Regions from separate parts of the Bacillus sp. UNCCL81 genome, predicted to be linked through region 4. Evidence: riboswitches for the same ligand, from Rfam matches in the RefSeq annotation. Region 4 holds a riboswitch; each other region holds the start of a gene.
The links. A riboswitch is a leader RNA that binds a small molecule or an ion and turns the genes downstream of it on or off. The one in region 4 is predicted to bind S-adenosylmethionine.
Positions count from the first base shown of each region.

Region 1 (7,899 bases), on a different contig from region 4:
TTTTTGTTTTTCTTTTTTACATGTGGATTTTGATTGTGACCCATGAAATATCACCTCCAAATTTAGTATGTGCTATATTTCCAACTTACTTTCGGAATTGTTATTAACAATAAGTGGGAAGATTGCTAGGCAATTTTCTTCTCTTTTTGGGTATGTTTTCTTGAACGGTTAAGAATTAGTAAAGCTAATATTGAAAAGAAGATGGGACCTGCAATCATCCAGATTGTTGAGTTGTAATCACCCTCAATAGCCGGTTGTATGATTGTAAAAAAGTTTGCAAATCCAACTACTAATATAACGAGAATGCTTGCAAATAAAGCAGATGAATTTGATTTTAAAATTTGGAATGGTTTATCGATTTGATCATTCCTTTTAAACATTGGATACGCAATTCCTAAGAATATATAAGGTAATGTCATTGAAACATTTGTCATTAAAGTTATTTTATTAAAAAATGCAGACGCTCCTTGACCTCCAAAGGATGTTAGGACAATGATAAATGAAACTATTGCAAATTGTACCCACATTGCATTGACAGGCATACCTTTCTCATTTGTGTCTGTAAATTTTGTTGGCCATAAGTATTTTGGTGTACCCTTAATGATTGTTTTTAATGGAGCATAAATTAATGTGAAAAATGCTCCGGTATATGCAAGAAACATTGATAATCCAGTAATTCTTGCAAACCAAATGCCAATTAGATCGGCAGTATGTGTTGATAATGTAAAAGCTTTTCCAAGTTCTAATCCTAAATTGTACATTAGCACATATGTTATATTCCCTAAATTTGTAGTGCTAGCACTTAAATCATTTGACCAGTTAATAAAAATACCTACTAAAAAAATACCTAACGAATATCCTACTGAGATAATAATTGCTGAAATCGTAATGCCCTTTGGAAAATTACGTTCGGCGTTTTCTGTTTGATCAACTAATCCGCCAATTGCTTCTAAACCGCCATATGCAAAGATTGCAAATACAACAAATGATAAGATCGCAAGGGTAGATAGATAATTTGGATTAGGTGAGTGAGCAAATGCTGATGAAAAGCTTTTAATTGGTTGAGCAAATTTTCCTCCATTGAATAGAAAAATAAGGATACTTGTGATTAGCAATACTATATTTAATGAGAAAACTGTAACCCCACCAATCGTTGTAACCTTACTAATACTTTCAATCCCTTTAGAAGCAAAATATGTCACAACTAACATCCAAAGTAATGCTAATAAGCCAATTGATTGAGTAGATGAAAGTCCAAATAATGAAAGGGATTGGGTTTTATCTCTACCAAAAATAAACGTTGATAGCGGAATCCAAACCTTTGAAGAGACACTAACCATATAAATTACATAGGAAGAGAACCACATAAAAGTTCCAATAAAAGCGAATCTAGGCCCAACTGAATCAGCCATCCATGTATAAATTCCACCTTCAGAATGCTTATATGCAGCTCCGAACTCAGCCATCATAAAAGCAAATGGAATAAAAAACGTAATAGCTGAGAGTAAATACCATGGAATTGCGCTATATCCCATTAAATAAAAAGCTGTAGGTATATTTCCAAAGCCATATACAGTTGTAAATACCATTAATATTAAGCCAACAAGTGATAGTTTTTTACTCAAGATCTCACCTCAATAAATTAGTCGATTATAAATGAATAATATTATTTTCTTCAATAATCGGTAATTTATGAGGACATAACAACCGGTCAGGTTTACTAATTTTTTAGAAATAATAAAGAATAGTTTCGTTCTATTTTTCAAACGCTAAGTTGATTAATAAATACTTAAAACGGTTTTTTTGAAAGAGAAAGGATGAACTAAATGAGCTTTAATGAAGTAGTATTAAGAGTTATATGCTCATTTTTTGTTTTATTTATTTTAACGAGATTAATGGGGAAGAAGGAAATTAGTCAATTAGATGTTTTTACATTTATAACAGCCATAACAATAGGGAATATAGCAGCATCAATTACGACATCTAAAACTTTAGATATTGAGGATGGAATCATTGGATTAGTTGGCTGGGCAGTTTTGACGATCGTCATGGGGTATTTAAGTTTAAAATCTAAAACTGCACGTCGGCTGATTCTTGGTGAACCAATTATTTTAATTAGACAAGGAAAAATAATGGAAAATGCATTAAAAAAAGCCAGAATAGATACGGAGCAATTTCAAGGAATGCTTCGTAATGAGAGTATTTATTCGTTGAAAGATGTTGAGTACGCTATATTTGAAATCGATGGCAGTCTGTCCATTATGAAAACAAAAGATGTTAAAACGAAAAAAAATAAAACGTGGAAAAAAACTTTGTTATTTCCAACTTCAACAGCAGTGGTAACTGACGGGGAAGTAAATGAAGACGCATTATCAAATTTAAACTTGGATAAAAAATGGTTAATGGCTCAACTTGAGAGGGTAGGCATAAAATCAGTTTCAGATGTGTTTTTTGTTGAAGTACAAACCGACGGGTCGTTATATATCGACTACCGAGAAGATCATTTTAATGAAGAAGAAAATTAATTGACTCACATCCTAAAGTGGATATGAGTCAATTTAGTTTTTATCAAATTATTCGTAAATTGGCACCCAGCCTTCAGTAGTAACAAACAATCGAACAGCAACTACTTTACGATCCTCTGCTAATGTGAAGTAGTGGCGTACATTTGGTGGTACAGAAATTAAATCTCCAGGATTCAAATTAACATGGAAAAAGCCTTCATTTCCTTCGATAATAAACGTTCCGTGACCGCTAACAATGAAGCGAACTTCGTCATCTGTATGATGATGCTCACGGTTGAAGTTTTTAAGTAATTCATCAAGATTTGGAGTTGCTTCTGAAAGCGTAATAATATCACTTGCTAAATAGCCACGTCTTGATGAAATACTGTCGATTTCAGTTTTAAATGTTTCAAGAATCGCTGCTTTTTCATCATCTGATAGAATAAATTTTTCTTGTAACGAACTTTGTAATTGTTCGATATTCCAATTTTCATAAATAACACCTTGTTCTTCTAAATATGCTTTTACTTCAACATCACTTGTAATATGATAATCTTTTTTTTCTACCCAAATTGTTGCCATTCTTCATTCCTCCAAATTAGTTCTTTATAAATGTATTTTTTTGTATACCTTGTAATGCGTATTGAAAAAGAAACTCATAAGCTTCTAAATGTTTCTTAGCCTCAAATGCCGATTCGGCCCATACTGTTATACCATGATTATGAATTAATACAGCACCATGATCATTCTTAATATGTGGTAGAAATTCATTTGCAAGAGTAGGGATATGCGCATGATTTTTTATAATTGGAATTGTAATTTCTGCATCTTCTTCCCATAGTCCTAATGCTTTTATAATTTCGATACCAGAAAAAGATAACTCATCTTGATATGGAAAATCCTTTGTTATAAAGTTATTTGCTAAAGTGTGTACATGTAGAACGCATTTTGCATTTGTGTGTTGATAAATTAGACGATGCAAAATGGCTTCAGCTGATGGTTTTTTTGATTCATCCCAAACAGATTGGTCAAATTCATTAACGAGTAAAAAATCGTCATAAGTATGTTTTGTTTTATCTTTACCACTAGTTGTAACTAAAAAGTTCAAAGGCTCCTCATTTACTTTAATTGATAAATTTCCACTAGTTCCTAAAAACCAATCTCGATCAGCAAGTACTTTTTTTACTTCACGGATTTCATCATAATGTTTGAAAAAGTCCTTCATACTAGTACCTCCTTCTCTAATGAAGCTCGAATATCATCGAAATTTTCAAAAGGAATGAAAGGTAAAGATAATTCTACACATTTATCTTTTAAGAAATCTCGGGCAAAAATTAAATTTGCTTCTTTTGCAATTTGTAAGTCAGTAATTGAATCGCCAATGACAATGATAAAATCATTTGATTCACTAAATTTTCTTTTAACAGATGGTTTGCACATTCCACAATCATTCGTACAGTTTTCATCACAAGAGTGATCCCAATGAATTTTTACAGTTTGGCCTGTAAAGTCAGTACGATTACATAAAATTTCCGAAGTTGGAAGGTAATCCGCTAATATAGGATGAACGAAAAAATCTAGTCCGCCACTTACAACTTTCAACTCATATTGTTGAGCGCTTACAAATTGAATAAAATCGCTAAAACCATCTCGAATGACAGTACGATCAATTACAAAATCGGTCATTTCTTGTTTTTTCGTTGAAGGAATCGTAGCAAACATTTTCTCTACGCCTTCTCGAATTGATATATTGCCATTTAATACTTCACTTGTTAATTCACTTACTGAAGGTGGAGTGAATTCTTTAATTAAATTAACGATATTGTCACCCTCTGTAATTGTTCCATCAAAATCACAAAAAATCTTTATTGCCATTGTTGTTTACCCCCAAAGTTGTAATGCTTTTTGTAGTGATGTATTTGGAAGTGCGTAGTCTTTTAGCTCAACTCCAGATAATGTTGCTGAAATTGCTTCTCTAAATGCATTACCTCCACCGATTGGTCCATCCGGGTGTCCATGCACACCGCCGCCAGCGTTGATGACTTGCTCAATTCCAAAATCTTGAATTAGTTGAGGTACAAGTCCTGGGTGAATTCCAGCAGATGGTACTGGGAATGTCTCTTTTAGTCCATTTGATACTGTTAAGTTTTCAGCGATTTTTAATGCTGTCTCTTTTTGTAATGCAACTGATCCATATGGAGAAGGGAATAGACTGAAATCTGCACCAGCAATTCGTAAAAGTTTCCCTAGTAATAATCCAGCGTCAATACCATAAATTGGAGAGGAACTAAACGCACCCGATACAGCAGGATGTGCCATAATTGGAATATTAATTGATGGATCTTCTGCCAATCCTTGCAGTACATCAATTCCATACGAGAACACATTTAATAAAAATACATCAGCACCAGCTTCAACAGCCCGTAATGCTTTTTCTTTTAACTCATATGTACGGCCAGTTAAATTCACCGCGTATAAAGTTTTGTGTCCTGTTTTTTCATAAACTTGGTTCAAAATATTTTTTCCGTGTGTGACGCGATCCGTAATAGAGGTAATCGTGTCAAAAAGAATCTCGTCATCTTTAATTAAATCAACGCCACCTAAAGCTTGTTTTTTTAATTCCCCTGAAATGTATTGAATATCTCTGCCGATAATTGATTTGAAAATGCTCATTAATAAAGGACGATCATATACATCCAACTTCTCTCGAATGCCTTTAATACCAAATTTTGGACCTGGGAAAAGAGTTAAAATGTCATCTGTAAAATTTAAATCAATTAGTTTAATTTCACCATCAAGAGATAGCTTACCGAAAACAGTTGTTAAAATAGCTGGTAGATCAGCTGAAAAATTTAAGCTAGGATAATAGATTTCAATAATCCCTTTTGTCGCTTTATAGCCTAAAAAGTTAACTATATTTTCTTCGCATTCTATTTCATGAACTGAAAGTACTTTGCCTTTATGCTTTTGTAATTGAATTTGATCATTTTGAGGTAAATTCGTCCATGAACCAACCGTTAAACCTAGCGCAATTGACTCTGCCTTTTTTTCTAAATGATGATTTTTATCATAAACTTGGTAAGTTGCTATTACTCCACTCATTTCAAAACCTCCAAAAAGTTTTAATCAAACAAAAAACCTCTCCACTAAGGAGAGGTTTACCTACACCTTATCTGTCAGCAAATGCTGCGAGAATTAGCACCGTACTAGTTAACTAGCCGGTTGCCGGGTTTCGTCGGGCTCGGTCCCTCCACCTACTCTGAATAAAGTTATATTTAATTTTGAATTCTTAATCTATTCGCATTATTTCATGAACAATCACAATTGTCAAACATTAAATTTTGAAAATATTTCAATCTCTTTTAATCTAGCAACTGCTTCCTTCAAGCGATCCGTATCTGATAGTAGGCCGACTCTTACATAACCTTCACCATATTCTCCAAATCCATTTCCTGGAGCGACTGCAATATGAGCTTTTTCAAGTAAAAGATCAGCAAATTCCTGTGATGTAAAACCTGATGGAATTTTTAACCATGCAAAAAACGAACCTGCTGGTGCAGTTACTTCCCATCCAATTTCGTGACAACCGCTAATAAATACATTTCTACGCTCTTCATAAAGAGCTAATAGTTGTTTGACACTTTCTTGCGATTCAGTTAGTGCAACAGCGGCAGCTTCTTGAACAGCAGGGAAGATGCTAACGTAAAGATGATCCTGTAATAGATTAATTGCTGAAATAACTTCTTTATTTCCAACTGCAAAACCGATTCTCCAACCAGCCATATTATAAGTTTTAGAAAGGGTATAAATTTCAATCCCGCATTCCTTTGCTCCTGGAGTTTGAAGATAACTTAAAGGTTTTTTGCCGTCAAAACCAAATGCACCGTAAGCAAAATCATGACAAACGGTAATCTGATTATTTTTTGCAAGCTCAACTGTTTCTTTAAAAAATTCATCAGTAGCTATAGCTCCTGTGGGATTATTTGGATAATTGATAAATAATATTTTACTAGCATCCAAAACGTCTTGAGGAATTAACTTATAATCTGGTAAAAATTGATTTTCTTCTAGTAATGGAAGCATGTATGGAACTGTTTTTGATAGAGATATACCAGATAAATAGTCCGGATAGCCTGGGTCTGGCACTAAAATTGTATCTCCCGCATCACATAAACAAAGTGGTAGCTCTACTAATCCAGCTTTTCCACCGAATAAGATGGCTACTTCTTCCTCTGGGTCTAAATCAACATCATACTCTCGTTTATAAAATTCTACAACAGCATTTTTTAGAGAGCTCATTCCTCTAAACGGAGAATAGCGATGAGTTAATGGATTTTCAACAGATTGCTGTAATGCTTTTATAATATGATCAGGTGTTGGTTGATCTGGATTTCCTTGACCAAGATTAATGACATCATGACCATTACTGATTGACTGATTTACTTTTTGGACTAGTGAAGCAAAAAATTGTTTTGGTAAATTGTTTAATAGTTTACTATGATTCAAGTTAATCACTCCAAAAATATAATAAAATTAATTTGAATAGATCGTTTCTTAATCGAATGATTTTCATGAACGACTGTTGCAATAACTTTCACCATCATATATGCTCGATTTAAAAATGTCTATAAAATTTAGAATAGGGTGAATAAATTGTGATTAAAACTGCGTGTATTCAATCTGATGTTATATTAGGTGATTCAAAGGCTAATTTAGAGAAAATGAAAACTCAAATAAACGAAGCTGTTAAAGAAAATGTCCGTATAATCGTATTACCGGAATTATGGACAACAGGCTATTGTCTGGAAGAAATTGGCGTACACACAGATCAACAAGAAGCAGTTATTTCTGAGCTTCAGTCAATCGCAAAATCAAATAACGTAATATTGATTGCTGGTTCGTTCCCAATTGCAAGAGAAAATGGTGTAACGAATACGTTAATTGTTATAAACAATACAGGTGAAGTAGTAAAAACCTATGATAAAGTTCATTTATTCCAGTTAATGAACGAGCATCACTATCTTCAATCAGGGGAAACTGATGGTCTTTTTGAAATCGATGGATTAACGGCTGCAGGTTTTGTTTGCTATGATTTGCGTTTTCCTGAATGGATTGGAGCGCATTCTCAAAAGGGTGCAAAAGTTTTATTTTTTGTTGCTGAATGGCCAATCCAAAGAATGAATCATTGGGAAATTTTATTAAAAGCAAGAGCAATTGAAAATCAATGTTATGTTGTTGCTTGTAATCGAGTGGGAAAAGATTTAGCGAATACATTTGGTGGAGGATCAATGATCATTGACCCTTGGGGAGAAGTAGTTACCAAAGGCAGCACGAATGAAGAAATCGTTTTTGGCGAAATTGATCCGAAAAAAGTTGATGAAATACGTGGTACAAT
Region 1 is NZ_FOMF01000002.1:1,188,327-1,196,225, reverse strand. Features, by position in the region: gene BM319_RS24615 (hypothetical protein) at 1-44, opposite strand, end outside; gene yjeM (glutamate/gamma-aminobutyrate family transporter YjeM) at 126-1,625, opposite strand; gene BM319_RS05955 (DUF421 domain-containing protein) at 1,827-2,525, shown strand; gene mtnD (acireductone dioxygenase) at 2,574-3,086, opposite strand; gene BM319_RS05945 (methylthioribulose 1-phosphate dehydratase) at 3,103-3,729, opposite strand; gene BM319_RS05940 (2-hydroxy-3-keto-5-methylthiopentenyl-1-phosphate phosphatase) at 3,726-4,379, opposite strand; gene BM319_RS05935 (2,3-diketo-5-methylthiopentyl-1-phosphate enolase) at 4,386-5,606, opposite strand; SAM riboswitch class I at 5,671-5,774, opposite strand; gene BM319_RS05930 (pyridoxal phosphate-dependent aminotransferase) at 5,832-7,016, opposite strand; gene BM319_RS05925 (carbon-nitrogen family hydrolase) at 7,163-7,899, shown strand, end outside.
Region 1: linked by a shared signal. The riboswitch ahead of BM319_RS05935 (2,3-diketo-5-methylthiopentyl-1-phosphate enolase) and the one ahead of BM319_RS08845 (trans-sulfuration enzyme family protein) in region 4 are both predicted to bind S-adenosylmethionine.

Region 2 (7,899 bases), on a different contig from region 4:
TTGAGGTGGTGTTCCAACATAGCTAATAATTCTCTTAATTCCTTCAATATCTTGTGGTTGGTTTTCTGAAGCTCCTGCCCCAATATCATTTAATGCTAAATGGGAAATACGATTTAGATGTTTCGGCGTACCAGCAAGTCGCATTCCAATTGCTCCACCCATCGAAGTCCCTACCCAACGAACTTGTTCAATTTCTAAACGGTCTAATAAACCAATCGCTATATTTACATAGTTTTCAAAACAGTAATCTTGCTCAGGAGAGGTGCTCCACTGACTTAATCCTCGTCCTATCGTATCTGGGCAAATTACATGATAATCCTTAGCTAAATGACGAGCTAAAATATCAAAATCCCTACCATTTCTAGTTAAACCATGCCAGCAAACAACTGTTGGATTTTTTCTTTCTCCCCATTCTGCAAAATGAAGCTCCATTCCATTAATCGATTCAAACCGAGACTCAGGATAGAAAATATTAATCACTCCATTCATTTTAGTGTCCACTTTATGTAATATTCGATTTTTATAAAAATATCCCTATAAAAACTAGAGAGAAAATACTGAAAAGATTCGGGTCTATTTAAATAATAATAATGACAAATACAACACAATCATGAATATTAAAAAAGAAAATAGAATTGATACAAGAATAATTGAATTATGAGTAGGTAAAAATTTTCCATTTTGAATTTCTTTCCGCTTTTTACTGTACTGAATAGTAGCTAATACACCCGTAATAAAACCAACAACACATGCATATATGCCAAGAAAAATTGCTAATGTATTAATGAATTGGTTATCACTAATTTTAATTGTAAAGTGTAGTGACGTTGTTAAAAACCCTACACCAGTAATTGAGATTGCAGTTCGCAACCATGCTAAATATGTCCTTTCATTAGCTAGATGCTGTTGTGCATATTTAACACTTTCATCTGATAAATCATTTACTTTACTTAAAGAGACCATATTAAATTACCCCAATCAAAGATTTATAGAGTGATAAACTTAACGAAAACATATCTTAGTTTTAGTTTAATCTTTAATATTTAAGATTTAGTAAAACTTAGATTACGTTTTGATAAAATTGAAATGGGGTAAAGTAAATCTATATTATTTACGAAGGAGTTAACAGAAGACTTCTATATAAATAGAACAAATAACAGCATTAGTATTAGCTATCAAAAATAAAACGATCAAAAAGATGGTAATTCAGTCCATCTTTCTGACCGTTCAATCTAACTATTTTTCTGTTTGTTGAAATTCGTTTTGAACCTTTTCCAAAAGGTTTTTTTCGGTAATTAAACGATAGCCTGTAAGAGCCAATGCTTTTGCCCCCGTTACTAGAGCATGATCACCAAGTGGCGACCTTGCAGCTTCACGGAATTCATTCGTATGAGCTATTAAATCATCAGGTCCAATTTTAATATATGCGTGAGAAGTAGGAACAACATGGCTTACGTTTCCTGCATCAGTGGATCCAAGACCACCGCTTTTGCCATTTACTTCTTCACCCAATAGGCTTAGTTCTTCACCTACAATCTCATCAAGAGATTGATTGATAATAAAATCATGGACTTCATTTTGGAATCTTTCAATTTTCACTGTACTACCAGTTGCAAGTGCTGCTCCTTCGGCAATATTTCGAATTTTAGTTGATACTTCCTCTGTACGCTTCCAAGTACTGGCACGGATGAAAAATCTTGCTGAAGCATATTCTGGAATAATATTTGGTGCATCGCCTCCATGAGTAATAATTCCGTGTATGCGTACATCACTAGAAAGTTGCTGACGAAGGGCATTAATTCCATTGAATAATTGGATTACTGCATCTAAAGCATTAATTCCATGTTCTGGTGATCCAGCAGCATGGGCAGCTCTTCCATAAAAATGGAAGTCTAATGGATCTACTGCCAAAGTTGGACTCGATAAACCTGTTTTACCACTTGGGTGGAGCATAAGTGCTGCATCAACACCTTCTAGTAATCCGTGTTTTACGAAACTCCCCTTAGCGCTTCCATTTGGTCCCCCCTCTTCTGCAGGTGTTCCAAATATGACAACCTCTCCTCCGGTCTCAGAAATAACTTCAGCAAGAGCGATTCCTGCTGCCACACTTGTTGTTCCAATAATATTATGTCCGCATGCATGACCAAGACCAGGTAGTGCATCGTATTCTGCTAAAAAAGCGATGGTCGGTCCTTGCTTAGATGACTTTTTCCTTGCTACAAAGCCTGTTTCATGCCCCGCTATATTACGTGTTACATCGAAACCAGCTTCTACTAGAATTTTAGTATGTGTTTCTGATGCAAAAAATTCTTGATTGCCAATTTCAGGTTTCTCATGAATCTTGTGGCTAATTTCAAGATAAACTTCCTTCGATTCCTCAATACTTTTCACAATTTGTTCTCTTTGTGTTTCAATTTTAACTGTCATTTAAACTGATCTCCCTTCCATTCTTTTAAATAAGCATGAACTAGCTTTATAGATTTTTAATTTTATCAACCGAAATGACTACTGGAACCGTAGCGCCTTTGTCACGTTTAATAATGTAATCATGAACTTCTTTTGATTGATAAGCCTTTACAATCTTTGAAAAATCCTTGTCATTTTTATTCTTCGTACGAGATGCAATAACATTGATATACGGCATAGCTGCTTTATCATTTGGATCTTCTTTATAAAGTGGATCGTTTGCAGGGTCTAAGCCTGCTTGAACGGCAAATCCATTATTGATGATAGCTGCTGCCACATCATCCAATGATCTAGCTGTTTGCCCTGCAGCAATCGGTTTGATTTTTAGATGCTTAGGATTTTCTTTAATTTGTTCAATACTTCCTTTAGGGTCAAAATTATCTACTAAACTAATTAACTTTGAAGATTGTAATAGTTTAAGTGCACGGCCTGCATTCGTAACATCATTTGGTATCGTAATAGTTGCTCCATCTGGAATATCACTTAACTTTTTAAACTTATGTGAGTAAATTCCCATTGGCGCAATCACCGTCGAGCCAATCGCAGAAATATCTAAATTATGATCACCTTTAAATTGGTTCATATACGTAATCGTTTGAAAAGCATTTAAATCAAGACTACCGTCATTAAGTGCTGTGTTAGGTTGAACATAATCTGAAAATGAAATAATTTTCAATTTAATGCCTTCACTTTTTACTTGTTTTTGTACAATATTCCAAAGTTCATAGTCATCACCGTTAATACCAATCTTAACCGTTCTCTCCTTTCCGTTACCTGATGATGCTTTAGAACCACATGCTGATAATACCGAAACCGTTAATAATAATGCTGCAAAAATAGTAAAAAACTTTTTCATCCTCTTTTCCTCCTTACATATCTTGACCACGTATTTCCTAAACTTTGTATGAGTTGAACAATAACTACTAGTAATACAACTGTAATGACAATAACCAATGTTTCAAAGCGCTGATAACCATATGTAATAGCTAAGTCACCTAATCCCCCAGCACCAACGGCACCAGCTGCCGCAGTCGATCCAATCAATCCAATCGTTGCAGTTGTAAATGATAGAATCAACGATGGAATCGCTTCAGGTAAAATAAACTTCAAGATGATTTGAAACTTTGTTGCTCCCATTGAATAGGCTGTTTCTAGCACCCCTTTATCAACTTCTAGCATGGAATTCTCAATCAATCTTGCCAAATAAGGTCCTACAAAGATTGAAAGCGGAACAATTGCTGCAATTACACCAATGGACGTTCCCGTCAATAATCTAGTAAACGGTATAATGGCAACTAGTAAAATAATAAATGGTACAGATCGAACAATATTTATAATGGTATTTAACAACGTAAATAAAGGTTTGTTTTCCATTATATGACCTGGCCTTGTTACAACTAGGATTATACCCAACGGCAATCCTATGATTGTGCCAAAAATAAATGACCCTAGCACAGTTAGAAATGTATCTTGAGTTGCCTGCAAAAACTGCGGCCAAAAGAATTCCCAATTAAGCTCCATTTAACTCAACCTCCCTTACGTCTATCCCCTTTTCCGAAATAAATTTTATAGCTTTTGCGCTTTCCTCTTTTGTTCCTTCTAGTGCCACAAGCAAATTCCCATAAGGTCTTTCTTGTAGCTCTGTAATGGATCCATAAAGAATATTTAAATGGATATCGAATTTTTTAAGAACCTCTGATAATAATGGGTTACCTGCCTTGTCACCTAGGAAGACTAATTGATAATATTTTCCCTTTGATAATGATTTCGATAACTTAGATGGCACCTCATTTTGTAATACTGTGTTAACAAAATTCTTTGTAATACTTTTTTGTGGATTCGTAAATACGTCGTAAACATTACCTTCTTCTACAATTTCACCATTATCAATGACGGCCACTTTATCGCATAGATCACGAATTACACTCATTTCATGGGTAATAAGGAAAATTGTAAGATTATAGGATTTATTTACCTTCCTTAAAAGCTCTAATACATTCTTTGTTGTTTCAGGGTCTAATGCAGATGTAGCTTCATCACATAGCAAAAGATCTGGATCTGTTACGAGTGCCCTTGCAATCCCCACTCTTTGCTTTTGTCCTCCCGATAAGTGGCCCGGAAATACATCTTGCTTCCCTGTAAGTCCTACAAATTCAATTAACTCCATTACCTTTTCCTGGACATCTCGTTTCTTTTTTCCTTCTAGATATAGCGGCATTGCTATATTATCAAATACCGTTTTGGCAGAAAGTAGATTAAAGTGTTGGAAGACGACACCAATTTTTCTACGTGTCTTACGTAACTCTTCATCTTTTAATTTCATTAAGTCCAATCCATCAATGAAAACTGATCCTTCTGTTGGCTCCTCAAGTCTATTTAAACAACGAATCAATGTACTTTTTCCTGCTCCGGAAAAACCAATGATCCCAAAGATCTCTCCTTTCTCAATTTTCATATTAATATTATTTATAGCTTTAATTGGTGGTCTTCCAGGATAAACCTTGGAGACATTTTTAATTTCAATCAAATTACTTCCCCCAATGCAAGTTATTTCAATTCACTATAACTAAGTAAACAGATTTGAAAACTAGGTTTTATAACTATATATCCCCCTTTTTCTCCTATGGCACCTCATCAAAAAACCCCTCTTCTTATCCAAGAAAACAGATAAGAAGAGGGGTTATAATATATAAGCCACTTTACTTCTTATCTTTCAAATCGCATGAACGATTTGCAGGAATTAGCACGGTATTTGTTACGAAACAACAAACCCGTTGCCGAGGTATCGCAGGGCCAGTCCCTCCACCTCTCTGGATAAGTAATAGAATTTATTAAGTTTTTAAATTATTGTGTTCATGTTATCTCTCTTTTTATAATCCGTCAAGAACTATTTTTAAATTTTTTAGTCAAAATTGAGTTTTGATAATAGTAATTTTATTAAACACACTGTTTGGCATAAGTCTTAGGTCCTTCATATTCAAATCAAGAAACTTATTTCATAAACCGTTTGGAATAGGTCTAGATACACATTTTTTAGTTTTTATTAGTAATTCATTTAAAAGAAGGAAAAAAAGCAGACAAGGATAGAACTTGTCTGCTTTTTTGAATTGTGCCTACCATAATGTAGGCTTTACCACCATGAACCATAGCATGATCATCAAAAGAACGATGTAAATCCAGATAGATCGACGAAGCTTCTGAATCAACATTCTCCCGTCATGGGTTGGTTCACTGAATTTCCGAATGGTCGGTGAAAAGGCTCTAGCTAGGAAAAATAATGAACTCACCAAAAGAAGAATAGTCATCACAATCCAAGATGTTTTCCACGACCAATGGCCCGCTAGTACCAACAAGATCCCTGATCCAACCAGTACATGCCCAGCATGCTTTGCCAATCTGACAGCAAACCGGAATACATCCAAATAGCTCTGTTGTATCGCGGACTGTGTGGTATGCAGCTTTTTAAGTATAGGAATCAATACAAAAAAAGGACCAATCGATAAAATTACACTAGCAATATGTATGTAAAGAAGCAGTCTATACAGCATAAAAATTAATCTTGGATGAGACGAAACTCATGAACCCATACCCTCATTTTTGGCAGCCAAGGCATTCCAGGATGGATTGATAAGATCGATTGCTTATACTCTTCCACTGTCGCATAGCCTTCTTGCTTAGCATCCTCATCTGTTAATTCACCAAGGGATTGAGAATAAACTTTTTCAACAACATACTGGTGATTTTGAAGGGTCATCACTTCCCCAACATCTGCATATCTTCCGTTTCGGCGAGTAGCAGTTTTTTGTCCTGCTAATACCTTTTTGACATCCTCTTGAAGAGTAACAAGGCGTTCAATCGTACATGTTTTTGGTGGTAAAGCGTTCGTTTCATTTTGATTTGACATTTAATCCATTCTCCATTTCATTTTAATTTTATAGTTAAGTCTATTAAAAAAAACGACTAGTTCCATTTTAATTAAATTAGTACATGATTAGCAAATTTTATTTAAGAATATTGCAATAAGTACCACCATAATAGGGACCAATAAAAAAACAGAAAAACTCCCAAGATAGTTTTTCTGTTTTTTACAGTTAATACTCATTCAGCTAATCCATGATTTAATAATCGTAATCCAAATCTTCAAAGCGGTAAAACCAATTAATACTGCCAGAATTCCTCGTAAAACCTGCGTTTTTGTTTTTTTGCCTATTTTTGCTCCTAATGGTGAGGCAATTAAACTTGCAATAACAACAATAATTGTAGGCAAAATTTCAACCTGACCAGTAGAGATTTTCCCAATCGTTACGCCTATTGAAGAGATAAATGTAATGGCTAATGACGAAGCAATTGTCACACGAGTTGGTATTTTTAAGATTGTTAACATGATTGGTACTAACAGAAATGCTCCTCCTGCACCAACAATACCCGCACTAATTCCAACGATAAATGCCAAACCTGAAGCAAGCCAAACATTAATTGAAATTTGACCATCTGCTGACATCTCGACGTTTTTTCTAGGAATAAACATTAAAACGACCGCAATCATTGCTAAAATACCATAAACAAGGTTAATACCATGTTCTGAAAGTAGATTTGAACCAAATCCACCAAGAAAACTTCCTATTAGTACACTTATTCCCATACTTAATATAACTTTTTTATTTAAATAACCGCTTTTACGATAACTTAATACCCCACCTAAAGTTGCAAATACTACTTGGACAGCACTTATACCTGAGACTTGATGTGGTGTAAAAGCAGCAAATCCTAATAATGGAGGGATAAATAAGAGCATTGGATAATTTATAATCGCTCCACCAATTCCTACCATCCCTGAAATAAAGGACCCAAAAAAACCAACTAAGAAAAGTACTAAAATTAAGGTCCATTCCATTTTAAGTCCCCCTATAATAGAAAAGGAGATGTGACTCTTAACTCTCCTTTTCATATTAATCTTTTAACTTATCCCTTTTTAATCCAAAATTTTAAAACATTGTCTTCTTCTGTATAATTTAATAATTCGTGTCCACCTGATTTAGCCCAAGCTGCAAGGTCGTTTTTAGCACCTTTATCAGTTACATGAATTTCAAGTACTTCGCCTGCTTCAATCTCTGCAATTGCTTTTCTTGTTTTTACAATTGGAATTGGACATGCTAAACCTTTTGCATCTAATAATTTTGTAGTTTTCATTCTATTCTCCTCCAAGTCTCATTATCGTACTGCACAGCGATTTGGACCAATTTCCATTTCTCTCTGTTTTTCTTCATTTAAATTAATTTTGCCCATATTCACTTCACGGATTTCTTGATATGAGTTGGGTTGTGGAGGTAAGTTCTCAGTTACTAATTTTCTAAACTCACTTTCACTCTCAATGTTCAATCCATGATTCTGATCAAATAAATATCCTAGTTTCTTATAAACACTACCATCTTC
Region 2 is NZ_FOMF01000008.1:155,550-163,448, forward strand. Features, by position in the region: gene BM319_RS17645 (alpha/beta fold hydrolase) at 1-489, opposite strand, end outside; gene BM319_RS17650 (YidH family protein) at 574-963, opposite strand; gene BM319_RS17655 (M20 family metallopeptidase) at 1,237-2,427, opposite strand; gene BM319_RS17660 (MetQ/NlpA family ABC transporter substrate-binding protein) at 2,474-3,322, opposite strand; gene BM319_RS17665 (methionine ABC transporter permease) at 3,319-3,987, opposite strand; gene BM319_RS17670 (methionine ABC transporter ATP-binding protein) at 3,977-4,993, opposite strand; SAM riboswitch class I at 5,170-5,287, opposite strand; gene BM319_RS25140 (hypothetical protein) at 5,580-6,014, opposite strand; gene BM319_RS17680 (ASCH domain-containing protein) at 6,020-6,370, opposite strand; gene BM319_RS17685 (sulfite exporter TauE/SafE family protein) at 6,569-7,360, opposite strand; gene BM319_RS17690 (sulfurtransferase TusA family protein) at 7,429-7,656, opposite strand; gene BM319_RS17695 (MBL fold metallo-hydrolase) at 7,678-7,899, opposite strand, start outside.
Region 2: linked by a shared signal. The riboswitch ahead of BM319_RS17670 (methionine ABC transporter ATP-binding protein) and the one ahead of BM319_RS08845 (trans-sulfuration enzyme family protein) in region 4 are both predicted to bind S-adenosylmethionine.

Region 3 (7,899 bases), 590 kb from region 4:
GAATCTTCTAAATGTGAAATTTTAGTAGCTCCAATAATTGGTGCTGATACTGGTTCTTTCTGCAGTAACCAAGCAAGAGCAATGTTTGATTTTGTTACTCCATGTTTTTCAGCAATCTCTGCAACACGTTCCACAACATGACGATCCGTATTTTCAGTTGCACCGTATTTAGATTTTTGAGTTTCATCAGTTTCAGATCTAAGTGTCGTATTTGACCAATCACGTGTCAATCTTCCTGACGCAAGTGGACTATATGGAATTACGCCGATTTTTTCTTCTTTACAAAGAGGCAGCATCTCCCTTTCCTCTTCACGGTATATGAGGTTCAGATGGTTTTGCATCGAGACAAATTTGGTCCATCCATTTTTCTCTGCAACATGTAATGCCTTCAAAAACTGCCATGCATACATAGCGGAAGCACCGATATATCTTACTTTTCCAGCTTTTACTAGATCATGAAGTGCCTCCATTGTTTCTTCGATTGGAGTGTTATAATCCCAACGATGGATTTGGTATAAATCCACATAATCTGTTCCTAGGCGTTTAAGACTTTTATCAATTTCACTCATAATATGCTTTCGGGAAAGTCCTAAACCGTTCGGACCTTTGTGCATAGGGAAATAAACCTTCGTAGCAAGAACAATTTCATCTCGATTGGCATAATCTTTTAAAGCTCTACCAACATATTCTTCACTAGTTCCATCTGAATAGACATTCGCCGTATCGAAAAAATTGATCCCTAAGTCTAGTGCTTTTTTAATGATTGTACGGCTACTTTCCTCATCGATTACCCATGGATGAATCCAACGTTTTGCATCTCCAAATCCCATACAACCAAGGCAAACTCTAGATATTTCTAATCCTGTATTCCCAAGTTTTGTGTATTCCATTGTTTTATCCTCACTTTCGGAAATATGTAATCTATTAATCTTTAAAAACTATACCTGGACTACATCACTAAAATTGTGATTGATAATCTCTACTAATTTAAATTCCCTGTTCTCATATTCAAACTTAAGGATGCAACAATTTCCAATTCGATCTTGTTGTACAATCGAACTTCTATGCTCCCAAACCCGCATGAAATTTCTTAAAGCTGCTCCATGGGATATAGCTAATACCACTTCATTGTCTTCTTCCATTATTTTTTGGCATGTAGTAGCCATTCTTTGTTGCAGTTCTTTTTGATCTTCTCCACCAAACTTAACAAAGAAATCACCATAAGGTAGCGCTGGATTTAAATCTTCACTTTCACCTTCAAAAGTTCCGAAATTCCATTCTTTTAATCCTTTTAATCTTGTATACGGCAATTCCGTCACGATTTCCAACGTATCACTAGCTCTTTCTGATGTGGAACAATAGGCATGATCAAAAATAACTTTTTGTTCTCTAAAGTACTTTGCAGCAGCCTCTGCTTGTTTAATTCCAAATTCAGTTAAAGGTGAATCACACCAACCTTGAATTTTCCTTCTTTTATTAAATAATGTTTGTCCATGTCTCATTAAATAAAAAGTCTTTTTCATTTGTATCCCCCTTTTGAATCTTAAAAGCCTATTTTAAAAATCAAGTGGTACGAGTCATTAGACCTTTTTTGCCTCAAAATTTAATAACAACTTACAATCTTATATTATCAATATATTATTTTTAATCGTTAGCATATTCCTCTCAAATAATTGCCTATTACTCTTAGTTCTAGAAAATTTTAACAAACTGACCACAAAAAAAGCCCAAACCTTTGTTACATATAGGCTTGAGCTTTTCTAAATAAATTATTTTGCTGTAGTAGTGTATTTTTCTTCCAAAGACTTCTTTAAAAATGATGCTAATTCAAGCATTCCGAATTTTCCAGCTTTTTCTTCTGCATCTGAGTTATAGTTCGTATTTGTATTGATATCGTAAGTAAAAATTGTGCCTTCAGCATTTCTAATAAATTCGATTCCGGCAACTTGAACATTATTTTTAACTAGAACTTCTTTATATTTATTTATTATTTCGTCCTCAAAGCCTTCAATGATTTGGAACTTAGGCTTCTCTTCTACTTCTTCTCCTACTGGGCAGAATAAATCACCAATTTGGCATGCATCAGCTGGGCAAAGTTCAAAGCCTTCCGAAGTATCAACTTTAACAGCATATACAAAGTTTCCTCCTACAAATTCACAACGAGTGATGTAGCTTTCAGGTGATTGGATGTATTCTTGAATAAGGGTAATGCCATCGACTGGTTCTTCGAATGTAGGCCCTTCTACATAAGCTTTTAAAGCTTCAATACTATGGAAAAGCTGAACACCTAAGCCTTTACCTGCACGATTATGTTTTGTAATAAATGACTGTCCATCAAAGCTATTAGCTGCCTTAATAATGTTTTCTTTTCCAACCGCTGCAATCGTTTTTGGAGTCTTAACACCATACTTTTCTAGCTCTAAGTATTGTAAAACCTTACTAACTTCTAGCTTTAGGGCATTCGTACCATTTAAAACCGTACGGCCATGTGCTTCAAGCCAAGCTAAGACTTGCCCAGTAAATTCTGCTGCAAAACGATGATCACGTGTATGAGAAGAAGCACTCATTCGACTATAGAAAATCCCTTCTGGTGGTACGGTTGATAAATCAACAGTACCTTCGTCTAAATGCCATTCTTCAAATGGAACACCAAGCTCCTCTAATCTTTTTGTTAAATGGATTGTCCATTCACTATTTTCATGTATTACATATACTTTGCTCATTTTTATGTCCCCATTCTAGTTTTTTATTAAACTACGTTTTTTTTCTACTAATGGCATAACTTGCTTTGAAAAGCGTTCCATTTCCTCTAATTGAGGTGAAAATTGTAATAATAATAAGTCTAAGCCAGCTTCTTCATATTGTAAAATTCGATCTGCAATTTGCTCTGGTGTCCCTACTAGATTTGCTCTAAGACCACGATTTGAAACTGAGTAATCTTGTAATTGTATTTGTTGCTCTAATTGTGATTTAGTCGTGAAGTCTTTAAAGCCCGCATAACCGCTAGAATCTTTCACAGTCGTAATTTTTTCTAACTCAGCTAAAGCCTCTTCTTCTGTATCTCTACAAATAACATAAGCAGCCATACCGAAAGAACTTAAAGGTGCATTGCCAGTTTGTTCACGGCGTACTTTCATATCTGTTACTTTCTGATTAATTTCTTCAACTGTTCCACCGTGCATCACATAAGCGTCACATTTTTCAACAATTGTTTGCTTACCTTTTTCACTTTCACCACCTGCATAAAGAATCGGGTTTGGTCTTTGCACAGGTTTTGGAGCAAGTTTCGTATCTTTTAAGTCGTAAAATTTTCCTGAATAATTGAACGTTTCTTCTGTCCATAAGCCTTTTAGGACATCAATAAACTCCTCTGTACGGGCATAGCGTTCATCATGTTCTGTAAAAATACCGCCATATTGACGAGCTTCTTCTGCCCACCATGCAGAAACGACGTTTAGCGTAAAACGGCCGTTACTGATTTGATCGATATTAGCAGCCATTTTTGCTGTTACTGCAGGATTATGAAAACCTGGACGAATCGCGGTCATAATTTCGATTTTTTCCGTTACTGCAGCAAGTGCCGCTGCTGTAGACCAAGCTTCAAGGGAATCATGTTCTGGACCTTTAATATCGTTTAAATATAATTCAGCAATTAAAGTAGTCGAATATCCCCATCTTTCAGCTGATTGAATGACCTCTTTAGCATATTCAAATGTTGGTGGCATGCTTTCGTCATCCACATTACGTAACCATCCTCCAAAAATCGGTAACCAAAAACCATATTTCATTTCTATTCTCTCCTTTATCCTCAAAATTATCTAGTTTTCGCATCAGTTAAGTTGGATTTATATATAGTGGAATTCAGTTTTGTTTAACCTTCCGCGTAAATAAATAAAAAATAAAAAAGCCTCTTTCATTCAGAAAGAGGCATCGGAAACAATTGTTTTCGACTTATCTATCAGAATGTTTTCATTCTGCAGGAAGTGGCACCGTTCCTAAATAAGGAGGTTGCCGGACGTCATAGGGCCTGATCCCTCGGTCACTCTCGATAAGTTTGAATTATGTAATTTCTTTAACTGAATCATAAATCCTAGTAAACAGATTGTCAATAAGGGAATTTAAACATTTTTTGAGATAGCGCTTTCATTTTTATTAGAAAAAATAAAATTTTATAATTTTTTATTGCCATTAAACCGAAGTTAATACATAGTACCAGTTCCCTTTAGTATCACTTCTGATTTTACTCGAAGTTCAAGTTTTGGATAAATTTCTTCCCACTTATCTATTACTTTTTTTGTCACTCCGTATTTTGCTTGATAGTTTAACCCAAGTCCAAGTGGATCAACATTTAATTCCTGTAGACGTTCTAGAAATTTTTTTGTTCTTGAGCTCATAATGATTGATGCTATCTTCTCATACTCTTTCAATTCTCTATCTTGATGTAATGTCTTTTTAGATTCCTCAATGAATCCTTTTACCTTTATATGAACGTCTACATATGGTTTTTTATTTTTAGGCATAACAATTTTCATGTCAATTTTCGTATTTCCAGCACTTACGAAAAACTGATTCTTTCCTTTTCCAACATTAATTAATGTTGTTTTTTTGGGATTTAAAAGTTCATTAAGTAATCTTGTTTCGTCGCGATTTAATACTGCTTTAAATTTTGTTCCTTTAAAAACTGCGGAAGTATTAATTTTAAAGGTACTATCGAACGGTTCAATAATAGGTAAATATGGATCTATACCGTTTTCTGTCAATCGCATATAATAATCATTAAGTATCTCTGACATTACATATGGTGACCTATTTGATTCTTCATTAAAAGCTAACACAAGAGCGTTACCCGCTAATCTCTCTGATTTAACCCTCCATGATAAAGCTTCTTTTGCAGAAGGTTCTCCTACAGCTACATAAGCAACACCTTGAATATCTGGCCGTTTAATAAACCACTTCATCAAATCAATTTGGTTTTCAACTAGTAGATCTTTATCAATAACGATTACCCTACATTGAGCAAAATCTAATTTTTTATCTACTAAAGATTGGATTATTCTAATGGCCTCAGAAACTGAAGTTGATTTTTGAGAAATAATTTGAAAATTAGACCTTCCCGCTCCAATTTGTGCTGTAGGGATGGCTAATTTCACTGACACTAGGTAGATGCCATTTTCATCTGTATGATCAATTCCTATCCCTACGACAAAAAAACGTTTATCAACATCGAGTAATTGGCAACCAGACATAAAACTTAATTCCATAATTAACAACAACGTTAATATACGTTTCATGCTCTTTGCCTCCGAGATAAGAAAAAAATTAACACTACTAATATGACTTCAGCAGGAAAACGGATATTTTGCCATATTTTAATCAGATCAAAAAATTCTCTTTCGTTCGTAAATGTCTGCAGTGTCAACGTAACGGCTCCAAAAAATAGTAAAGTCATATATCCATAAAATTTCCTTTTTTTAGCAGGTTTTAAATTATAATTAAAAAACATTCCTTCAAATAGTTTTAAACCAACATGCCATGTTAGTATACCAAATAACAGTGACATCAAAAGGAATATATAAACCATCAAATATAGCACTCTTTCGATAAACCCATATTCCATTCTTAGAGAATCAGTTATGAAGATCCAAGGAAACACTACATCATTAATCCCTTTAATACCTAAAAAAGCAATTGGAACGAAAAATGTAAAACTAATTACAACGAATCCGATTAAAGGTAAAATCCACAGAAATTTAACAACCTTTTTCGTATCAAGATAACGATTAAGGATAGCTAGATTTATATAGCCTGTAAAAAAATAAGTAGCAGCAGAAATAGAACTATAGTTAGGCATTTGCCAAAAATAATGGAGTATTCTTTTAATATGGACGAAATAAAAATAATTGCTTGCTATAGCTTTATAAACGATAAAAAAAACAACTGGAGTAGCTACAAGTACCATTATTTCAATAACGTTGAGGATTGATTTTGTATAACAATTTGCTCCATAAATAACAATAACTAGAAAAAAAGCTAAAACGTATCCCATATTTAACTCCGTATTTAAATACAGTACAGTAATATATGTGAAAGAAATTAAAACAAATGCCCCTGCAGCCAACCACATTACGCCTAAAAATGCTAAGTAAATGTTTTTAACAAGTTTAGGTAGTCTATTGTTAAAAATTTCGGGCAATCCTTTATTAGGAAATTTACTTATTCCGATCGTAAACAAATAAATAAATATTCCACCAATCAAAACACTTAACACCATAGATATAAGAGACCCATTAAAACGCTCGCCAATTAAAATCATGGGTACATTGATAATGATATTTAACATCATTGTTAGCAGTACAGTATAGTAAAAGTGACGGGTCAACTAGCTTTGCCCCCCCTTTGGGTTCTCAGTTATCGTTTCAATTTTATCGGAAGATCCCCATTCAATCGCTAAAAAAGGAGTCCCAAAGCTTCGCTTATTAGCAAAATAACAGATAAGTACAAGCATACCTCCAACTAGTCCGACCAACCCAAAAAGAGTTGCTAATATAATCAGTGGGTATCTAATACATCGAATTGCGAAACTCATTGCACTGATTGGGACCGTAAAATTAGAAATGGCAACAAATGCAATAATAATAATCATGATGGAACTTACAAGTTGTGCTTGTTGTGCAGCTTGACCAAGAATAAGTCCACCAACAGTCGTAGCAGTTGGGCCAATTACTCGTGGTAGTCTAATACTAGCTTCAACTAACATTTCAACAGCTAACATCATAAAAAGCACTTCAAAAAATGATGGATAAGGAACTCCTGCCCTACTACCTGCAATCGTCAAAGTAAGTTGGGACCTTAATATTTCCGGGTTATACGAGGTAATTGCAATATAAAAAGCTGGTAACACCAATGTTATAATAAGGGCAATATATCTTATTGATTGCAAAAGTTTTTTTATCCAGAATGAATGATATAAGTCATCCATTGAAGATATAAAATCAAAAAATACAGTAGGCGTACTCAAAGCAAATGGCGTTCCATCCATAACAATAGCAACTTTACCTTGGGCAAGATTTAAAACAGTTCGATCAGGTCTTTCTGTTATCATCATTGTAGGAAATAAATGAATCTTTTTATCAGAAAGTTTCCTTTCTAATTGACCAACTGCTTGTATTACATCCACCTTTACCCTCTTAAGACGACTTTTTACTTCATCAATTACCTTTTGATCTGCATAATTAGAATCAAAAAGTATTGCTATTTTTGTTTTTGATATTGTTCCAACTGTTTGGTATTCAATGCTTAATTTATTCGAAGGATATCTTTTACGAATTAGCGCGATATTTGTACTGAGGTCATGTGAAAAAGCTTTTTGTGGCCCTTGAACTGATGTTTCTACTGAAGCTTCTTCAGATTCAGTATTCATATCACGAATCGCATTAAAAGCATAGATCCCATTCGATATGAAAATTAACACATTACCAGAAATTATATATTCACCTAAATACCTTTTGTTTTGAATTGATTCACAACTAGATAAGGAGAGTAAGTGTAAAAGAAATTTACTTTCTTTATCACAAAGCATAAGTGGTTGGATTATATCAGTTTTAATTTTATCTGCGTCACATAGATCTTGAAGATAAATTAAACTTATCTCTTGATCGTAATATTCAAAAGAATGGACAATTAAATCTTTTGATCCTTCAAATTCTAGCTTAAGCGCATTTATTACTGCCAATTGACTTCTCATCTTATGCTTCCCTCCTTCTATTTCTTTTCATATTTTTTTAGTATGTCAAATTAAAGCTTATCCATTCTATGCAAATTCCTTTTTTTCCCTTTCTTTGATAGATCAAAAATAGCTATTTTTCTTTTGGCTTACTGACTTAGACCTTATGAGTATGT
Region 3 is NZ_FOMF01000003.1:54,572-62,470, reverse strand. Features, by position in the region: gene BM319_RS06220 (aldo/keto reductase) at 1-890, opposite strand, end outside; gene BM319_RS06215 (histidine phosphatase family protein) at 939-1,523, opposite strand; gene BM319_RS06210 (ATP-grasp domain-containing protein) at 1,770-2,723, opposite strand; gene BM319_RS06205 (LLM class flavin-dependent oxidoreductase) at 2,739-3,788, opposite strand; SAM riboswitch class I at 3,949-4,055, opposite strand; gene BM319_RS06200 (Ger(x)C family spore germination protein) at 4,200-5,291, opposite strand; gene BM319_RS06195 (GerAB/ArcD/ProY family transporter) at 5,288-6,379, opposite strand; gene BM319_RS06190 (spore germination protein) at 6,380-7,744, opposite strand.
Region 3: linked by a shared signal. The riboswitch ahead of BM319_RS06205 (LLM class flavin-dependent oxidoreductase) and the one ahead of BM319_RS08845 (trans-sulfuration enzyme family protein) in region 4 are both predicted to bind S-adenosylmethionine.

Region 4 (7,899 bases):
ATCATTCATCCAACTATTTGTTTTATAGTGATTTCATTATTATTTCCTTCCACTCAAAATCACTGCATTTCCTAATACTTTTTTGTTCAATAAAATTTTTGGCAATTTCATTTCTTTATCAAGTTTAGATCTGTTCAATTCAGATACACCATATTTCTTTAAATCGTTTAAGAGCTGCTCCTTTTCATCTCCAAATATTTTTTCATCCATAAATAAATCTAAAAAGACGAATTCCCCTCCAGGTTTTAACACTCTTAATGCCTCTTTTATTACATCAGTTTTATTGCTTCGATCTTTTACTTCATGGAAAGTAAGACAGCTTACAATGACATCAAATTCATTCTCATTAAAAGGGAGTTCTGAAGCACTTGCTTTCACAAAATGAATCTGATGAGAAACACCTTCTATTTCTGCATTTTGCTGGCATTGTGCTTTTGAATACTCCCAATTTCCCCCCCAATAGTCAATTCCAGTTAATACTGATGTAGGAAAAGCCTTTGCGAGTTTAATGATCAGCGAACCGCTGCCCGTACCAATATCTAAAAGTGTTCCGTCTCCATCCCACTTTACTTTGGACACAATTAAGTCATGAATTTTTGACTGATAATTCCCTCCAATGGATGCGAATTGGTATATAGAATAAGAAAGTATAAGTGTTATATATAGAAATGGCACAGCTAAAATTCCTGATAGAATTCGTACATATGTATTAACAGGTAATATTGTTACAGAAAGAAAGATGAGTGAAATCACTAGAAATATAAGCAGTTTATAGATACGAATCCAAGTTTTATATTTAGTTTTTAATTGCAAGATATCACAAACCTTTTAGTTTTTAGTTAAATTATACCTTTTCAAAAAAGTCACGTTAATTCTTTTTTAAGCCAAATACTAAAATAATTAATTAAATGTTTAGTCTAACAAAACAAACCTCTAATGCTATAACAATGCAATAGAGGTTTGTTAAATAAAGTATTAAATAGTAACTAATTCTTTTTCTTTACTTCCGATTTTTGTAATGATATCACGCGCAATCCATACACCACAAGCACTTGCTTGAGCTAAGCCACGAGTAACTCCTGCTCCATCTCCACCTAGATATAATCCAGAGATTTCACTTTCAAAGTGTACATTTAGCTTTGGTCGTGCTGAGTAGAATTTTGCTTCTACGCCGTAGAAAAGTGTATGTTCTGCAGCGATACCTGGAGTTACATGATTTAATGCTTCTACCATTTCAATTAAACTTTTCATTGTATTATATGGTAAAACTAATCCTAAATCTCCTGGTACTGCTTCTTTTAAAGTTGGTTCTAAAAAGCCTTCTTTAATACGCTTTTCAGTTGAACGGCGACCTTTTAAAATATCTCCGTATTTTTGTACGATTACTCCACCGTGTGAAAGCATGTTTGCAAGGCGTGAAACCTCGTGCGCATATTCATTTGGTTTATCAAATGGTTCTGCGAATTGATGCGATACTAATAAGGCAAAGTTTGTATTTGGACTACCTAGTTTAGGGTCTTTATAAGCGTGACCATTAGCAGTCATAATTCCTGAATGATTTTCAACTACTACGTGTCCAGATGGATTACTACAGAATGTTCTGACTTTTGTACCCACGCTAGTATTAAAGACGAATTTACCTTCGTATAAGTGCTTGTTAATCTCTTCCATTACTACGTTTGAAGTCTCAACACGAACACCAATATCAACTTGATTTGTTGACATTTTTAAACGACGTTTTTTCATAACATCAGTTAGCCATTTTGAGCCATCACGACCAGGCACAATTACAACTTTCTTAGCATGTAATTCTTCACCTTTTTTTAATTTAATTCCCTTTATGATATGAGTACCTTCAACCTTTTCAGTTATTAAGTCCTCTACTTCAGTTTTATACTTCATATCGATTTTCGTTTTTAAATACTCGTAAATGCTTTTTAGAATTTCTAAATTTTGCTCAGTTCCTAAATGACGAACTTGTGCGCGTAATAATTTAAGTCCAGCTGCGTAACCACGACGTTCAATATCTCTAACTTCTTCTGTTAAGGGATCAGTAATCGATTCAGTCGCACCATGTTCTAAATTAATTTCATCAACGTATTTGATTAATTCAACTACTTGTGAATCTGATAAGTAATCTGTCATCCATCCACCAAATTCGCTTGTAATATTAAATTTTCCATCTGAATATGCTCCAGCACCACCAAAACCATTTGTAATTGAGCAAGCTGGTAAGCAACCTGAAAATTCTTTTTTACCTGCAGCAGGCGGACATTTTTCAATTTTCTTTTGTAAAATCGGGCAATGTCTTGCGAATATATCATGTCCTTTATCAACAAGTAGTACTTTAGCATTAGGCATTTTTAAAGTTAATTCATAACAAGTAAATATTCCAGCAGGTCCTGCTCCAACAACGATAACATCATACATCTATATATACCTCCAAATAAGGTTTAATTTATATCATTTGATCAACCTAAAATAGAATACCATCAATATGAATGCGTTTCAAGCAAAAACACGAACATTTTTTGTATTATTTTTAAAAAATATTCGTTTATAAACATAGTGAAACCTTTTCATTACAATTAACCATATGTCAATTAGCTTTTTTTATCCAATTTTAGACAATTCAAACTTGAATATTAATTAATTAGACATCAGATTATTTAGTTGATTCCATCCTAATTTAACGAAAAGTTAATTATTGTAATACGAAAATATCCTATTAGATAGAATCACAATCACACTAAGTTGAATAGTTATATAAATAACAGATATTTTATATTGGAGATGGAAAAGATGCTAGAAGAAAATATCAAGGAAAAGGAAGGGAAAGACCAAAATCAAATAACTACTATAGAAGATGACGGTTTACAAGCAAGTCTTGAAAAACAAATTGTTGCTGCATCGTGGGTTAAGGCAGTTGCACAATTATATGAAACGATTACATTATCAAAATTATATTCAATTGACAAAGATTCAATCTTTCAAGGGAAAAGAGATATCATATCAGGCATGTGGATTGGCACAGCTGGTCAGTTATCCGTTGCTTTTTACGTTTCTAAGCAATTGTTCACTTCAGATAAGAAAAATTTACTTGAATTACAAAGAAAAATCGTGCTTTCTGATTCAATTCAATTAGTTGGAAACGCTTTGGCACTTATAGGTGCAGCTGAGGTAATTCAAGAGGAAATTGGTGACGGGGAAATATTCATTTCATAGTCAACTAAAAATCTTTATATTACTTAAAAAGTTTACATCTAATTTACGCATCATCAATAGCGCAAAATTAAAAAATATAAAATAAATAAATCCCACAGAAATTCCATTGTGGGATTTTTAATATAGAGTTTAATTTGTTCGTGTTTCTAAGACAGATTCTCTTTTTTAATTATCCGGTTTCCCTATTCCTGCACTTCTTGTTTTTCTCTTACCCCTGCATTTAATGCTTTTTTAAAGCTTGCAATCAAGTCTTCAATATCTTCTAAACCAACTGACACTCTTATTAATGTATCTTTTACGCCTAATCTTTCACGAACATCGAGCGGTATTGCAGCATGGGACATCTTCACAGGATATGAAACAATTGTCTCAACTCCACCTAATGAAACGGCAACTGCAACGTTTTCGACTGATTGTAGGAAACTTGTCGTTTGTTCAATCGTTTTTAGTGTAAATGAAAGGACTGCTCCTCCTCCAGTAGCCTGCTCAAAATGTATATCGTGACCAGGGTGATCTTTTAGTCCTGGGTAATAAACATCCTCAACTTCTTCTTGTTCTAAAAGCCAATTTGCTAATTTTGATGCAGTTTGTTCATATGCATCCATACGAACTTTTAATGTCTTTAATCCTCTTAATGTTAACCAACAGTCTTGTGGACCTAAAATTGCCCCGAATGAATTTTGGATTGTGTATAAATCATTTGCAAGTTCTTCCGAATTTACGACCGCTAGCCCTCCGATTACGTCGCTATGGCCTGCAATAAATTTTGTTGCACTATGAACGACAATATCAGCTCCTAAATCTAAAGGTCTTTGTAAATATGGTGATAAAAAACTATTATCTACAATGACAAGGATGTCATTTTCTTTTGCTATCTTGATTGCACTACTCAAATCAGTAATTTTCAAAAGAGGATTAGACGGTGTTTCTAAATAAAGTCCTTTTGTATTTGGCTTTATTCCGGCTTTAATCTCTTGTAAATTAGAAGCGTCTACAAATGTAAAATCGATTCCGAAACGATTTAATACTTTAGTCGCGATTCTAAATGTTCCTCCATATACATCTTCACAAATGACAATATGATCTCCAGCTGAGAACAAAGACAATACAGATGAGATTGCAGCCATCCCTGATGAAAATGCAAAACCGCGAACACCATTTTCTAACTTTGCAATTGTATTTTCTAATGCTTCTCTTGTTGGGTTTCCACTTCTTGCATAGTCGTACTTACCAAAATTCTCTATATCAAATTGATGAAATGTTGAAGTTTGATAAATCGGAATACTTAATGCGCCTGTTGCCTGATCTATTTCATTTCCATTATGAATTAATTTCGTTCCAAATTGCATCCTCATCACCCCAATGCATTTTCTAAGTCATTTAATAAATCATCAATATGTTCAATACCAACAGATAAACGAAGTGTATGGTCATCTAGACCAAGCTTTCTTTTAAATTCCTCTGGCATTTCTGAATGAGTTTGCGTATGTGGGTACGTAATTAATGATTCAACTCCACCTAAGCTTTCTGCGAATGTAATAACTTTTACACTTCCTAATACTTGTTCAACCAAACTTAAATCTTTCACTTTAAATGAAATCATTGCACCAAATCCAGTTGCTTGTTCTTTAATAATTGAATACCCTTTATGCGTTGGTAACCCTACATAAAACACTTCAGTAACATTCGGATGATTTTCTAAAAATTTCGCAAGTACAATTGCATTTTTTTGACTGTATTCCATACGTAAATGTAATGTTTTAATTCCTCTTAAGATCAACCAAGAGTCAAATGGAGCTAATGTTGCTCCTGTTGATTTTTGATAATAACGAATTCGTTCATTCGTATATTCAGAATTTGTTACGACAAAACCAGCAAGTGTATCATTATGGCCACCTAAATATTTTGTTCCACTATGAACAACAACATCTGCACCTAATTCAATTGGTCTAAAGAAATAAGGTGTTAAAAATGTATTATCAACGATCACAATTATATCTCGTTCTTTTGCAAGCTCAACTACTCTTTTTAAATCAGTTACTTTCATCATTGGATTTGATGGTGTTTCAATAAAAATTCCTTTTGTGTTCGGTTTAAGTGCATCAAGAATATTTTCAATTTCAGTCGTATCTACAAAATTATGCTCAAGTCCATATGGCGAATAAATTTCTTCGAATAAACGATATGTACCACCGTATAAATCATCTGAAACAATTAGGTGGTCACCTTTTTTAAATAAGCTTAATACTGCAGTAACGGCTGCATTTCCTGTTGAAAATGCAACACCATAATTTGCACTTTCTAATTTTGCAACAGTATTTTCAACTTCTTCACGAGTTGGATTTTGTAATCTTGCATAATCATATCCAGTCGATTGATGAAGACCTGCATGCTTAAAAGTAGCAGATTGATAAATTGGATAACTAATCGCACCAGTTAATGGATCATAACCTTTGCTTCCATGAACAGCTACCGTTTCAATTGATTTTTTATTCGTGTTTAAAGCCTCTTTTGTGTTAGTCATTATAAATCCCCCATTTTAGTCAAATAAAAAACCACTTCCTAAAAAATAAGAAGTGGTTATGTCCGCAAAATATACATATCGCTCTTATCTTCCAGGTTTTTCACCTGCAGGATTTAGCACTTTCTAGTTTTTACTAGAGTTGCCGGGTTTCGTCGGGCCAGTCCCTCCACCGCTCTTGATAAGATTATTTAATTATATTGATAAGTATATTAAAAACTCTGATAATTATCAATTGTTTTTTTTGAATTATTTAATTATTAACTCTTACTTCCATTCTTCAGGTAATAAACTTTGATAAAGTGAACTCTTATATCGGTCATCAATTAGTAATAAAGTCCCTTCATCTGATTCAGATCGTATCACTCTTCCACCCGCTTGCATTACTTTATTCATACCTGGAAAGACATATGCATAATAATACCCATTTTTTCCAACCGAATTAAAATGCTCCTTTAAAATATTTCTTTCTAAACAAATCTGCGGCAATCCTACACCAATTACTACGACTCCGTTTAAACGATCACCCTTTAAATCGATCCCTTCAGAGAATATACCGCCTAATACCGCAAAGCCAACTAGCGTTTCTTCATTTAGACTATCAAATTGTAAAAGGAATTCCTCTCGTTCAATTTCAGTCATACCATTTTCTTGAACGATTGTTTTTATAGTAGGGTATTTCTCTTTAAATAAATCAACACTTTGAATTAAATATTGATAGGATGGATAAAAAACTAAATAATTACCTTTTCTTTTCGTAATTTCTTTATATACCGAATCAATTAATCTTTCTAAATTTCTTTCACGATCTTGATACCGCGTTGATAGAGGGTCAATTGTTACCTCCAATTGCTCCTTATGAAAAGGAGAATCGATTGAAATTGTATAATCGCGACTTTGATCACCAAGCATATCTTGAAAATATTGTATTGGGGTTAAAGTAGCTGAAAAGTAAATTGTTGAGCGAAATCTTTTTATTACGTCATTTACAACTTTAGATGGGTCAAGGCAAAATAGCTTTAAATGAACTTCACTTTTATATAGTTCATAGTAGCATACGTAATTTTCATCAAAAAACTCTGCGATTTTGACGAAGTTGAGTGACTCAAAATAAGTATCAAGCAAAAGTTGTTTATTTTCGTCCTCGTCCATTTCCGGTAATTTTATTTCTACGATTTCATTGAATGTATGTAGAAGTTCTAGTAAATCCCCATCTATTTCCTTTGAAACTGGGGTTACAACGTCCTTCCATTTCTTTCTTAATTCAATAAAACGCTTATTTATTTCATTTATTATGGCATAAAGTTCATCTTTTAAATTTTTATATCGATTTTTCAACTCTAAAAATTTAGATTTGAATAGACTCGCAGAATACATTTCTCTTGAGCGATCAACAAGATTATGAGCTTCATCAATTAATAAAACTGTACTTCGTTTATGCTCATCAAATAATCGCTTTAACGATACTCTAGGATCGAAAATATAATTTACATCGCAAATAATAGCATCTGAAGAATTTAATAAATCTAATGAGTATTCAAATGGACAGACTGTATGTTTTCGTGCATATTCTTCTATTTTCTCCCTAGTTAGTGCTTTTTCGGATGAAAGAATATCAAGAACAGCATCATTAATTCTGTCATAATAACCATTGGCAAATTCACAATAATCCTTTTGACACATCGTCTCTTCTTTAAAACAGATTTTATCTTTTGCTGTAATCGTCGTACACTTTATACAAAGTCCTTGATCTGTCATGCGCTTAAATGCTTCTTCAGCAACAGTCCTAGTTATTGTCTTAGAAGTTAAGTAAAACATCCGATTGATACGATCCTCACCAATACTTTTAACAGTTGGAAAAATAGTTGATACCGTTTTTCCTATTCCAGTTGGTGCAACAGCAAATAAATTATTACCTTCTTGAATCGTTTGATATACCGCACCTGCTAACTTTCTTTGTCCTTTTCTGAAAGAAGGAAAGGGAAAATTTAATTCTTTTATGGTCTGATTCCTTAACTCAATATGATCGTATTTCCATTTTGCAAAAGGATAATAAATTTCTAGCATTTTGTATAAGTAATTTGTTAATTCATCCTTTGTAAACAAAAGATCGAAGCTTATTTTTTGCTCAGTTAAAATATTAATATATGTAA
Region 4 is NZ_FOMF01000003.1:641,467-649,365, reverse strand. Features, by position in the region: gene BM319_RS08865 (class I SAM-dependent methyltransferase) at 40-816, opposite strand; gene BM319_RS08860 (NAD(P)/FAD-dependent oxidoreductase) at 976-2,430, opposite strand; gene BM319_RS08855 (hypothetical protein) at 2,803-3,225, shown strand; gene BM319_RS08850 (trans-sulfuration enzyme family protein) at 3,408-4,574, opposite strand; gene BM319_RS08845 (trans-sulfuration enzyme family protein) at 4,580-5,749, opposite strand; SAM riboswitch class I at 5,831-5,934, opposite strand; gene BM319_RS08840 (ATP-dependent DNA helicase) at 6,014-7,899, opposite strand, start outside.